DNA from 2 places in the Streptomyces sp. NPDC093598 genome. Region 1 is predicted to be linked to the other one. Evidence: riboswitches for the same ligand, from Rfam matches in the RefSeq annotation. Region 1 holds a riboswitch; the other holds the start of a gene.

The links. A riboswitch is a leader RNA that binds a small molecule or an ion and turns the genes downstream of it on or off. The one in region 1 is predicted to bind cyclic di-AMP.
Region 2: it holds a riboswitch for cyclic di-AMP, as region 1 does, so the genes downstream of both, ACIRDU_RS09380 (peptidoglycan DD-metalloendopeptidase family protein) here and ACIRDU_RS20445 (transglycosylase family protein) in region 1, are expected to answer to the same signal.

The regions. Positions count from the first base shown of each region.
Region 1 covers NZ_JBIWIV010000006.1:93,665-98,938, reverse strand. Annotated here, with positions in the region: gene ACIRDU_RS20460 (nucleoside triphosphate pyrophosphohydrolase) at 1-132, shown strand, start outside; gene ACIRDU_RS20455 (cytochrome P450) at 392-1,675, shown strand; gene ACIRDU_RS20450 (transglycosylase family protein) at 1,800-2,777, shown strand; cyclic di-AMP (ydaO/yuaA leader) riboswitch at 3,006-3,172, shown strand; gene ACIRDU_RS20445 (transglycosylase family protein) at 3,177-3,881, shown strand; gene eno (phosphopyruvate hydratase) at 4,162-5,274, shown strand, end outside.
Region 2 covers NZ_JBIWIV010000002.1:746,102-751,375, forward strand. Annotated here, with positions in the region: gene ACIRDU_RS09360 (helix-turn-helix domain-containing protein) at 1-189, shown strand, start outside; gene ACIRDU_RS09365 (DUF6126 family protein) at 186-302, shown strand; gene ACIRDU_RS09370 (tyrosine-protein phosphatase) at 325-1,122, opposite strand; gene ACIRDU_RS09375 (alpha-galactosidase) at 1,302-3,377, shown strand; cyclic di-AMP (ydaO/yuaA leader) riboswitch at 3,688-3,849, shown strand; gene ACIRDU_RS09380 (peptidoglycan DD-metalloendopeptidase family protein) at 3,854-4,783, shown strand; gene ACIRDU_RS09385 (DUF6250 domain-containing protein) at 4,985-5,274, shown strand, end outside.

The DNA.
Region 1 (5,274 bases):
CCCGTCGAGGGCATCGGCTACGAGCTCCTGGCCCTGGCCGTGCGCGCCGAGTCGGAGGGCGTCGACCCGGAGGCGGCCCTGAGAGCGGCGGCCCGCGCGTACCGCGACGCGATCAAGGAGGCGGAGGGCTGAGTCCGGCGGGTCGGTCCTCCCAGTCCAGTTGCGCTTCGGGGATCCCGAGGGAGCGGGCGTACGCCTGCGCCGGCAGGCGCCCCTGCGCCTGCCGGCGCGGATCGCGGAAGACCCTGCAGGCGAACACCACGAACGCCTCCGCGCCGGTGTGGTAGTTGACGTACCAGCCCCCTCCTCCCAGATCTCGACGCGATCAGAGTAGGGACGGCCTCTGACAGCGGCGGCCGGTGCCGGGGCAGGCGCTGCGTAGGGTCATGGCATGGAACATGACGTGCCCGGCATGCCCGAGCTGTTCTCCTGGGAGTTCGCGAGCAACCCCTACCCCGCCTACGCCTGGCTCCGCGAGCACAGCCCCGTCCACAAGACGCGGCTGCCCAGCGGTGTGGAGGCCTGGCTGGTCACGCGCTACGCCGACGCCAAGCAGACGCTCGCCGACAGCCGGCTCTCCAAGAATCCGGCACATCACGACGAACCGGCGCACGCCAAGGGCAAGACCGGGATCCCCGGGGAGCGCAAGGCCGAGTTGATGACGCATCTGCTGAACATCGACCCGCCGGACCACACCCGGCTGCGGCGGCTCGTGTCCAAGGCGTTCACACCCCGCCGGGTCGCCGAGTTCGCGCCGCGGGTGCAGGAGCTCACCGACACTCTCATCGACGGGTTCGCGCGCAAGGGGTCCGCCGACCTGATCCACGAGTTCGCCTTCCCGCTGCCCATCTACGCCATCTGCGACCTCCTCGGTGTCCCCCGCGAGGACCAGGACGACTTCCGCGACTGGGCGGGCATGATGATCCGTCACCAGGGCGGGCCCAGGGGCGGCGTGGCGCGGTCCGTGAAGAAGATGCGCGGCTACCTCGCCGACCTCATCCACCGCAAGCGGGAGGCGCTGCCCGCCGAGCCGGCCCCCGGCGAGGACCTCATCTCCGGTCTCATCCGCGCCTCCGACCACGGCGAGCACCTCACCGAGAACGAGGCGGCGGCCATGGCCTTCATCCTGCTGTTCGCCGGTTTCGAGACGACCGTGAACCTGATCGGCAACGGCACCTACGCGCTGCTCACCCACCCCGAGGAGCGTGCACGGCTCCAGGCGTCCCTCGCGGCGGGGGAGACCGGCCTCCTGGAGACCGGCGTCGAGGAACTCCTCCGCTACGACGGCCCCGTCGAACTCGCCACCTGGCGCTTCGCCACGCAGCCGCTCACCATCGGCGGGCAGGAGATCGAGGCCGGCGACCCCGTCCTCGTCGTCCTGGCCGCCGCGGACCGGGACCCGGAGCGGTTCGCCGATCCGGACGTGCTGGACCTCGCCCGCCGCGACAACCAGCACCTCGGGTACGGCCACGGCATCCACTACTGCCTCGGCGCGCCGCTCGCCCGCCTGGAGGGCCAGACCGCGCTCGCCACCCTCCTCACCCGCCTCCCGGACCTCCGGCTCGCGGCGGATCCGGCCGAGCTGCGCTGGCGCGGCGGCCTCATCATGCGCGGGCTGCGCACCCTGCCGGTGGAGTTCGCACCGGTTGAAAGTGACGAAACATCAGAGTTGTGATCTTCACGTGATCTACGCGGCATGAACTTGTGACAAGTGATCGTCTGCCGATACGTTCACCCCTCAACGCGGCCCGGGATTCTTCGGCCGCGCCGATCACTGCTGTCTCGCGAAAGGTCTCCGTATGCTCTCCGGGAACGGTCGGCACCGTCGCCCCCGCCAGGCTCCGGCTCTCCTCGTGGCGGCCGGAGTGACCGGCTCCGCCATCGCGATCCCACTCCTCGGGGCCTCCGGTGCCAGTGCGGCCGACGGCACGACCTGGGACCGGGTCGCGGACTGCGAGACAGGCGGCGCCTGGAGCCAGAACAGCGGCAACGGCTACTACGGCGGCCTGCAGTTGTCCCAGGAGGACTGGGAGAACCACGGCGGTCTCGACTACGCCGCGAGCGCCGATCTGGCCAGTCGCTCCCAGCAGATATCCGTGGCCGAGAGAATCCTCGCCGACCAGGGGGTCGGCGCGTGGCGTACCTGCGGACTGCTCTCCGGCCTCCAGCAGGACAAGGGGTCGGACTCGTCCGACTCGTCCGAATCATCCGGCGAGGTGGACTCGCCCGGTCTGCTCGACTCCGTCGAGCCGTCCCCTTCATCGACTCCTTCCTCGAGCGCTTCGTCGTCACCTGACGTGCAGTCGGACTCGAAGGATGAAACCGCCAAGTCCGACAAGTCGTCCGATTCCTCTTCTCTGGAGCGAGGGCAGAAGCAGGAGCAGGGCCAGACCCCCGACAGCTCCCCCTCCGCCACCCCCGGAAGTGACGGGTCCGGCAACTCGCGCCAGGGCGAGGACTCTTCGGCCCTGACCGACACCGGCTCCGGCCGCCACCGCGGTCCCAGCGCCGAGGAGAGCTCCGCGCCCGCGCACGGCCGCGAGGGTGAATCCTCGGGCCGCCACGCCTCGCGCGGCGACGACGCCTCCCGTGCCGCGTCCGAGGGCTCCTACATCGTGGGTGTCGGCGACAGCCTCTGGTCCATCGCCGACTCCCTTGACCTCGACGGCGGATGGCACTCTCTCTACGACGGGAACGAGCAGACGGTCGGTACCGACCCGAACCTCATCCTCCCCGGTCAGACGCTCACGACAGGGGTCGAAGCGGACGAGAGGTAGTCGTCCGGGCAGTGCGGAAACGGCGGTCGAAGTCGCCCCGAAACCGGGTGAGTTCACGTCACGTTTCGCGCCGAATGTCCCGTATAAGACCGGTGAGAGATAGATCTCAGAAGCCCTGATCGTCTTTGAAATTCCGGGGATCGCGTGTCTACGGTCGTGACCGCTCGTCACCGCGAGCCCCGGCTGCCGCAACGCCGAATCCTGCCAGCGGCCGTACGGGAACAGTCGTCGCGTCAAGCGCCGTAGGCAGGAGCGGGGGACCCAAGGTAGGTGCCCGACCGGACAGTTGCGCCGGAAGGGCTTGGGGTGAAGCCGTGTCCCGGGAGGGACGCGGCCGGGCAACTCAACCGGCCCGAACCCGACAGCTCACCTCGCAGGCGTCGGTGAGGGGATCCATCCATGCTGTTTTCCGGCAAGGGCAAGCACCGCCGTCCGTCCAAGGCCACCCGCGCCATCGCCGTCGCCGGTGTCGCCGGCGCCGCCGTCGCCGCCCCGCTGATGGCGGCCGGCAACGCCTCCGCCGCCACCGCCTCCGAGTGGGACGCCGTCGCCCAGTGCGAGTCCGGCGGCAACTGGTCCATCAACACCGGCAACGGCTACTACGGCGGTCTGCAGTTCTCCGCCTCCACCTGGTCCGGCTACGGCGGCACCAAGTACGCCTCCACCGCCGACCAGGCCACCAAGGCCCAGCAGATCGAGATCGCCGAGAAGGTCCTGGCGAGCCAGGGCAAGGGTGCCTGGCCGGTGTGCGGCAAGGGCCTGTCGAGCGCCGGCTACACCGGCGGCGGCTCCTCGAGCGACTCCGGCAGCTCCTCGCAGCAGAGCCAGCAGAACCAGCAGAGCACCGAGACCCGCCAGACCCAGCAGCAGCCGGCCTCCCGCTCCGAGGAGCGTCCGGCGGCCAAGAAGACCGTCACCACCCCGACCGGCAAGAAGGTCAAGAAGGGTGACGGCGAGTACAAGGTCGTCAAGGGTGACACCCTCAGCTCGATCGCCGCGGAGGAGAAGGTCAAGGGCGGCTGGGAGAAGCTGTACCAGCTGAACAAGGACATCGTCGAGGACGCCAACCTCATCTACCCGGGCCAGCAGCTGCACCTGAAGTAAGCAGCGGCCCGCCCCACCCGGCCCGCCCGGGTCCACGGGCTCCCCGCTCCGGTGCGTCATCCCCCGTACGCACCGGAGCGGGGTTTTTTCTGCCGGACTTCGCGAACCGGCTTTGTTCCGTTCGGAAACAATTTACTCTCGGTTCTGTCCATGGGGTGGGCGACCCGGTGGCCGATCGCCCGGAGCCGGTTAGGCTCATGTCGCGAGCCACCACAGGCCCGCACCTCGCGCCGGGTCCACGCGGCCCGCGTCACCGTGTCACTTCAAGAAGGAGATGCTCGTGCCGTCCATCGACGTCGTCGTAGCCCGGGAAATCCTGGACTCCCGAGGCAACCCCACGGTCGAGGTCGAGGTCGGCCTCGACGACGGCAGCACGGGTCGTGCCGCCGTCCCGTCCGGCGCCTCCACGGGCGCCTTCGAGGCCATCGAGCTCCGCGACGGCGACTCGAACCGCTACCTCGGCAAGGGTGTGGAGAAGGCCGTCCTCGCGGTCATCGAGCAGATCGGCCCGGAGCTGGTCGGTTACGACGCCACCGAGCAGCGCCTGATCGACCAGGCGATGTTCGACCTGGACGCGACCGACAACAAGGGCTCCCTCGGCGCCAACGCCATCCTCGGCGTCTCGCTCGCCGTCGCCCACGCCGCCTCCGAGGCCAGCGACCTGCCGCTGTTCCGCTATCTGGGCGGCCCGAACGCGCACCTGCTGCCGGTGCCGATGATGAACATCCTGAACGGCGGCTCGCACGCCGACTCCAACGTGGACATCCAGGAGTTCATGATCGCCCCGATCGGCGCGGAGTCCTTCTCCGAGGCCCTGCGCTGGGGCGCCGAGGTCTACCACACGCTGAAGAAGGTCCTGAAGAGCAAGGGCCTGGCCACCGGCCTCGGCGACGAGGGCGGCTTCGCCCCGAACCTCGGCTCCAACCGCGAGGCCCTCGACCTCATCCTCGAGGCGATCAACGAGGCCGGCTACACCCCCGGCGAGCAGATCGCCCTGGCGCTCGACGTCGCCGCCTCCGAGTTCTACAAGGACGGCGTCTACACCTTCGAGGGCAAGGAGCGCTCGGCGGCCGAGATGACCGAGTACTACGCGGAGCTCGTCGACGCGTACCCGCTCGTCTCCATCGAGGACCCGCTGTTCGAGGACGACTGGGAGGGCTGGAAGACCATCACCGCCAAGCTCGGTGACAAGGTCCAGCTCGTCGGCGACGACCTGTTCGTCACCAACCCCGAGCGCCTCGCCCGCGGCATCGAGGAGGGCGCGGCCAACGCCCTGCTGGTCAAGGTCAACCAGATCGGTTCCCTCACCGAGACCCTGGACGCCGTCGAGCTGGCCCAGCGCAACGGCTTCAAGTGCATGATGTCCCACCGCTCCGGCGAGACCGAGGACGTC
Region 2 (5,274 bases), on a different contig from region 1:
CTGCGGCTGCGCCTCGGGGACACCACGCACCGGCTGGCGGCCGGCGACAGCGCCCACTTCGACTCGCTCACCCCGCACCGGATCGCCGCCGAGGACCACGACGGCGTCGAGCTGCTCTTCGTCCACACCCTGCTGCAGAGCCCCACGGCCGCCCTGTGCCTGGGCCCCACCCCTGGAGACGTGTCATGAGCAACATGGAGGAGAAGTTCCCCCGCGCCCTGTGGGTGAGGCTGTTCGTCTACCTCATCGCCGGCCACGTCTTCGCCGCGTTCGTGTACCTGCTGTTCGAGGTCGGGGCGTAGTAGCCCCCGCCGGGGCGGTGCCTCAGTCGAGCAGCCGCTCGCGCAGCCGCTCCCGGGTCTCCGGAGTGAGCCTCAGCCCCTTCTCCAGGTAGGCGTCGACGCCGCCCCAGGTCTCCTCGATGGTGTCGAAGGCCGCGGTCAGATACTCGGCGCGGGCGTCGAAGAGGGGGCTGAGCAGCTCCATGACCTCGGGCGAGTAGGCCGAGGCGGCGGAGCTGCTGCGGTGCACCTTGTAACGGCGGTGCTTGGCGTTCGACTTCAGATAGTCGTCGACGATCGCCTCGCGCTCCACGCCCACCGCGAGCAGCGTCACCGCGACGGACAGACCCGCGCGGTCCTTGCCCGCCGCGCAATGCATCAGCGCGGGGACGCTGTCCTGCGCGAGCGCGTGCAGCACCCGGGAGTGCTCGTCGGTGCGGTGCTTGATGATCGTGCGGTAGGAGGCGATCATGCGGCCCGCGCCCTTGCCGTCCGAGAGGATCTCGCGCAGCTGGTCCAGGTCGCCGTCGCGGACCATCTTCCAGAACTCGGCGCCGTCGGCGGGGTCGCTCAGCGGCAGGTTCACATTGCGCACGCCGGGCAGCTCGACGTCCGGCCCCTCGAGCTTCTGGTCGGCAGCGTTGCGGAAGTCGAAGATCGTGTGCAGGCCGAGCGTGGTCAGGAAGGCGGCGTCCTCCGCGGTCGCATGGGCGAGGTGGCCGCTGCGGAACAGCACGCCCTGCCGCACCCGCCGGCCGTCCACGGTCGGAAGTCCGCCCACATCACGGAAGTTGCGCACTCCGGCCAGCTCGGGCTCGGTCGACGGGACCTGCTGTGTCACGAGGGCTCCTCCCCTTCGGCGCCGCCGGCGCGGCTCGTCGGCGGGCGTCACTCGACGATACGACATGCCTGCCTGGGGCAATGAGTTGTCCACAGGCGTTGCCCGGAGCCCCCACGGCACCTGATGATGTTGCCGCCTGGTCGCACCTGGTCGGGCTTGTTCGAATCTGTGAGGGCATGATGCTGGACATCTCCGAAGACGGTCGTACGTGGGTGCTCTCCGGGCCGGCCAGCAGTTACGCCGTCCATGTCACCGACCGGGACGAGCTGCTGCATCTGCACTGGGGCCCCAGGATCGCCCTCGCCGACGCGGAGGCCCTGGCGGTCCGGCCGCTGCCGGACTACTGGCCCTTCGAGTCCCCGCTCGACGGACGCGAGGAGTACCCGGTCGAGGGCGGCCCCCGTTTCGTCCGTCCCGCCCTGTCCGTGCGCACGGCCGAGCGGCGCGGCACCGAGTGGGTCCACGAGGGGCACGACACCGACGGCGACGAGCTGCGGCTGCGGTTCCGTGACGGCGACCTGGCCGTCACGCTGCACTACCGGATGCTCTCCTCGACGGACGTCGTCGAGCGCTGGGTGACCTTGCACAACCGAGGGCCGGCCGTCGAGCTGCTGCGCGCCGACTCCGCGACCTGGACCCTGCCCGACCGCGACGCCTGGCGGCTGTCCCAGCTGCACGGCCGCTGGGGCGCCGAGTCCCGGCTGACGCGCTCCGATCTCACTCACGGCGAGAAGGTGATCGGCAGCCGCCGCGGCCACACCTCCCACCAGCACCTGCCGTGGGTCGCCCTCGACACCGACGCCACCGAGGAGCGCGGCGAGGTCTACGGCTGCGCCCTCGGCTGGTCCGGGTCCTGGCGCATCGCCGTGGCCCAGCTCCCGGACGCACGCGTGCAGATCACCGGCGGCGCCGGCTACGACGACTCGGGCCTGCTGACGCTGGGCACGGGGGAGTCGTACACGACCCCCGTCTTCGCCGGACTCTGGAGCGACGGCGGCTTCGGCGGGGCGAGCCGCGCCTGGCACGCCTACCAGCGGACGTACGTGATCCCGGACGCCGGCCAGGACCGGCCGGTGCTGTTCAACTCCTGGGAGGCCACCGAGTTCGACATCTCCGAGGAGCAGCAGCGGGCGCTCGCCGAACGGGCCGCGGCCATGGGCGTCGAGCTGTTCGTGGTCGACGACGGCTGGTTCGGGGCGCGCACCAGCGACCGGGCCGGGCTCGGCGACTGGACCCCCAACCCCGACCGCTTCCCGGGCGGGCTGAAGCCGCTCGCCGACCACGTGCACGGCCTCGGCATGCGGTTCGGGATCTGGGTCGAGCCGGAGATGGTCAACCCGGACAGCGATCTGTACCGCGCGCACCCGGACTGGGTGCAGTACCAAACGGGACGAAAGCGAACGGAGTTCCGCAATCAGCTCGTACTCAACCTGGCCCGCGCGGACGTCCGGGAGTACCTGTGGGAGCAGCTCGACGGGCTCCTCTCCAGTGCGCCGATCGACTACGTCAAGTGGGACTTCAACCGCTGCTTCACCGACGCCGGCTGGCCGGACGACCCCTATCCGCAGCGGCTGTGGGTCGACCACGTGCGCGGCCTGTACGCCCTGCTGGACCGGCTGCGGGCCGCCCATCCGGGCGTGGCCTTCGAGTCCTGCTCGGGTGGCGGCGGCCGGATCGACCTCGGCGTGCTGAGCCGCACGGACCAGGTGTGGACCTCCGACAACACCGACCCCCTCGACCGGCTCGCCATCCAGCACGGCTTCAGCCAGATCCATCCGGCCCGGGTCATGGCCGCCTGGGTCACCGACAGCCCGAACGCCATGCTCAACCACCGGGCCAGTTCGCTGCGGTTCCGGTTCCTCAGCGCCATGGCCGGGGTGCTCGGAGTCGGCGGTGACCTCACACGGTGGACGGCGGAGGAGCTCGCCGAGGCGGCGGAGTGGGTCGGGCTCTACAAGGAGATCCGGCCCGTGGTGCAGCGGGGCGACCTGTACCGGCTACGGCCCCCGGAGGGTGGACTGAGCGCCGTGCAGTACGTCCTCGGCGACGAGACCGTCGTCCTCGCCTGGCTCCAGGCGCAGCGCTACGGCGAGCCCGTGCCGGCGCTCCGACTGCGCGGCCTCGATCCGACAGCGGCGTACGAATGCCTCGAAACGGGCGAAGTGCACCGAGGTGCCGTACTGCTCCATCACGGACTGCGGGTCGGTCTGCGCGGGGATCTGGACGCCGTCGTCGTCCGCCTTAAGCGGAAGTAGTCCTTTCTGTCCGAATAAGGCGCTTCGGTCGGTAAGAGGTAACGTGCCCCGATCGTAAAGGAAATGAGGTCGGGGTGCGTGACCATCGTCATATTCGTGACGATGTGTTGTCGCCATGTTCACGTAATTCGGGCGTAATTCAGGGCCATTGAGGAATGAGAGAGATCGGTAATCCACGCTCGGTGACGGCGAATGTGCCGACGCGTCAAGAAAAACACCGTCACGGGCAACCGCAAGCTTGTCCCGTTGCGTCTTGGTCGCTTACGTTCCACACCAATCCGGACGGACGCCTAATCCTGCCGCCGCCCGGAGTCCGCACACACTGACCCGACGTACGGCAGGAGCGGGGGACCCACAGGTAAGACGCCTGTTCCGGTTCCCGGAACGGCTTGGGGTTAAGCCGCGCCTCGGCGCGACCGGGCATCTCCAGCCCGCACCCGACAGCTCACCTCGCAGGCGACGGAGAGGAATTCGCCATGCCCGCGAAGGGTAAGCACCGCCGCCCCAAGACCCAGCGTTTCACCCGCTCCATCGCCGTCGCCGGAACCGGCGGGGCCGCCCTCGCCCTGCCGCTCATGGGTGCGGCCGGCGCCCACGCCGCCACCCCGCAGTCGGCTCCGGAAAAGGCCGTCCAGTCCGCTCCGGCCGCCGAGAAGAAGGCTCCGGAAAACGCCACCGGCGCCCGCACGTACACCGTGAAGGCCGGCGACTACCTCGCGAAGATAGCCGACGACCAGAATGTCAGCGGCGGCTGGAAGAAGCTCTACGCGGACAACCGCGACGCCGTCGGCTCCGACCCGTCGTTGATCCACCCGGGCCTGAAGCTGTCGATCGGCAAGAAGGCGGCGAGCGCTCCGAAGTCCTCGGCCCCGTCGGCGCCGAAGTCCTCCGCCCCGAAGTCCTCGGCCTCGAAGCCGTCCGCCGCCGAGTCGGCCCCGAAGGCGGAGACCGCCGCGAAGCCGGCCGCCGCCGAGCCCGCCGCCGAGAGCAACTCCAGTGGCTACACCCTCCCGGTGGCCGGTGCCACCGTCGGCACCCCGTACCACATGTCCGGCAGCATGTGGTCCAGCGGCTACCACACCGGTGTCGACTTCGTCGTCCCGACCGGCACCTCCCTCAAGGCCGTCGGCGCGGGCACGGTCGTCTCCGCCGGCTGGGGCGGCGCCTACGGCAACCAGGTCGTCATCAAGCTCGCCGACGGCTACTACGCCCAGTACGCCCACCTGTCCCAGCTCTCCGTCTCGGCCGGCCAGACCGTGACCGCCGGGCAGCAGGTCGGCTTGTCGGGCGCGACCGGCAACGTGACCGGACCGCACCTGCACTTCGAGATCCGCACCACGCCGGACTACGGCTCGGACGTGGACCCGGTCGCCTTCCTGCGCTCGCACGGCGTCTCCGTCGGCTGACCGACCGCACGACCACCTGCCTGACACGCGACCGAAGGCCGGACCCCGATCCCCGGGTCCGGCCTTCGGTGTGTGCGCTGCTGATCACCCCGAGGGGGCGTCAAGGGATCGACAGCCGACGGCAGTTGGGACACAGTGATCCCGTCCGGAGTGCAAGCGCTTTCCAGAGCCTTCCCGGCGGATCCCGAGGAGCTGTGTCCCGTGCCGACCACCCGCAGAGCGTTCGGAGCCCTGACCGCAGGAGCCGCCCTGGCGGCCCTCGCCCCGACGGCCATCGCGCACGCCGTGCCCCGCCACCGCCGCCTCGTCGCCCGCGACGACTTCTGCCACGGCCTCGGGCAGTGGGCGACCGAGCTCCAGGACGGCGGCACCGTCACCGCCTCCCGCGGCACCCTGGAGATCGATGTGCCGAGCGGCGCGACCGTGTGGTTCAGGCAGCGGCTCGAAGGGCCTTATGTGCTCGAATACACCGCGACCCCGGTCTCCGAGGG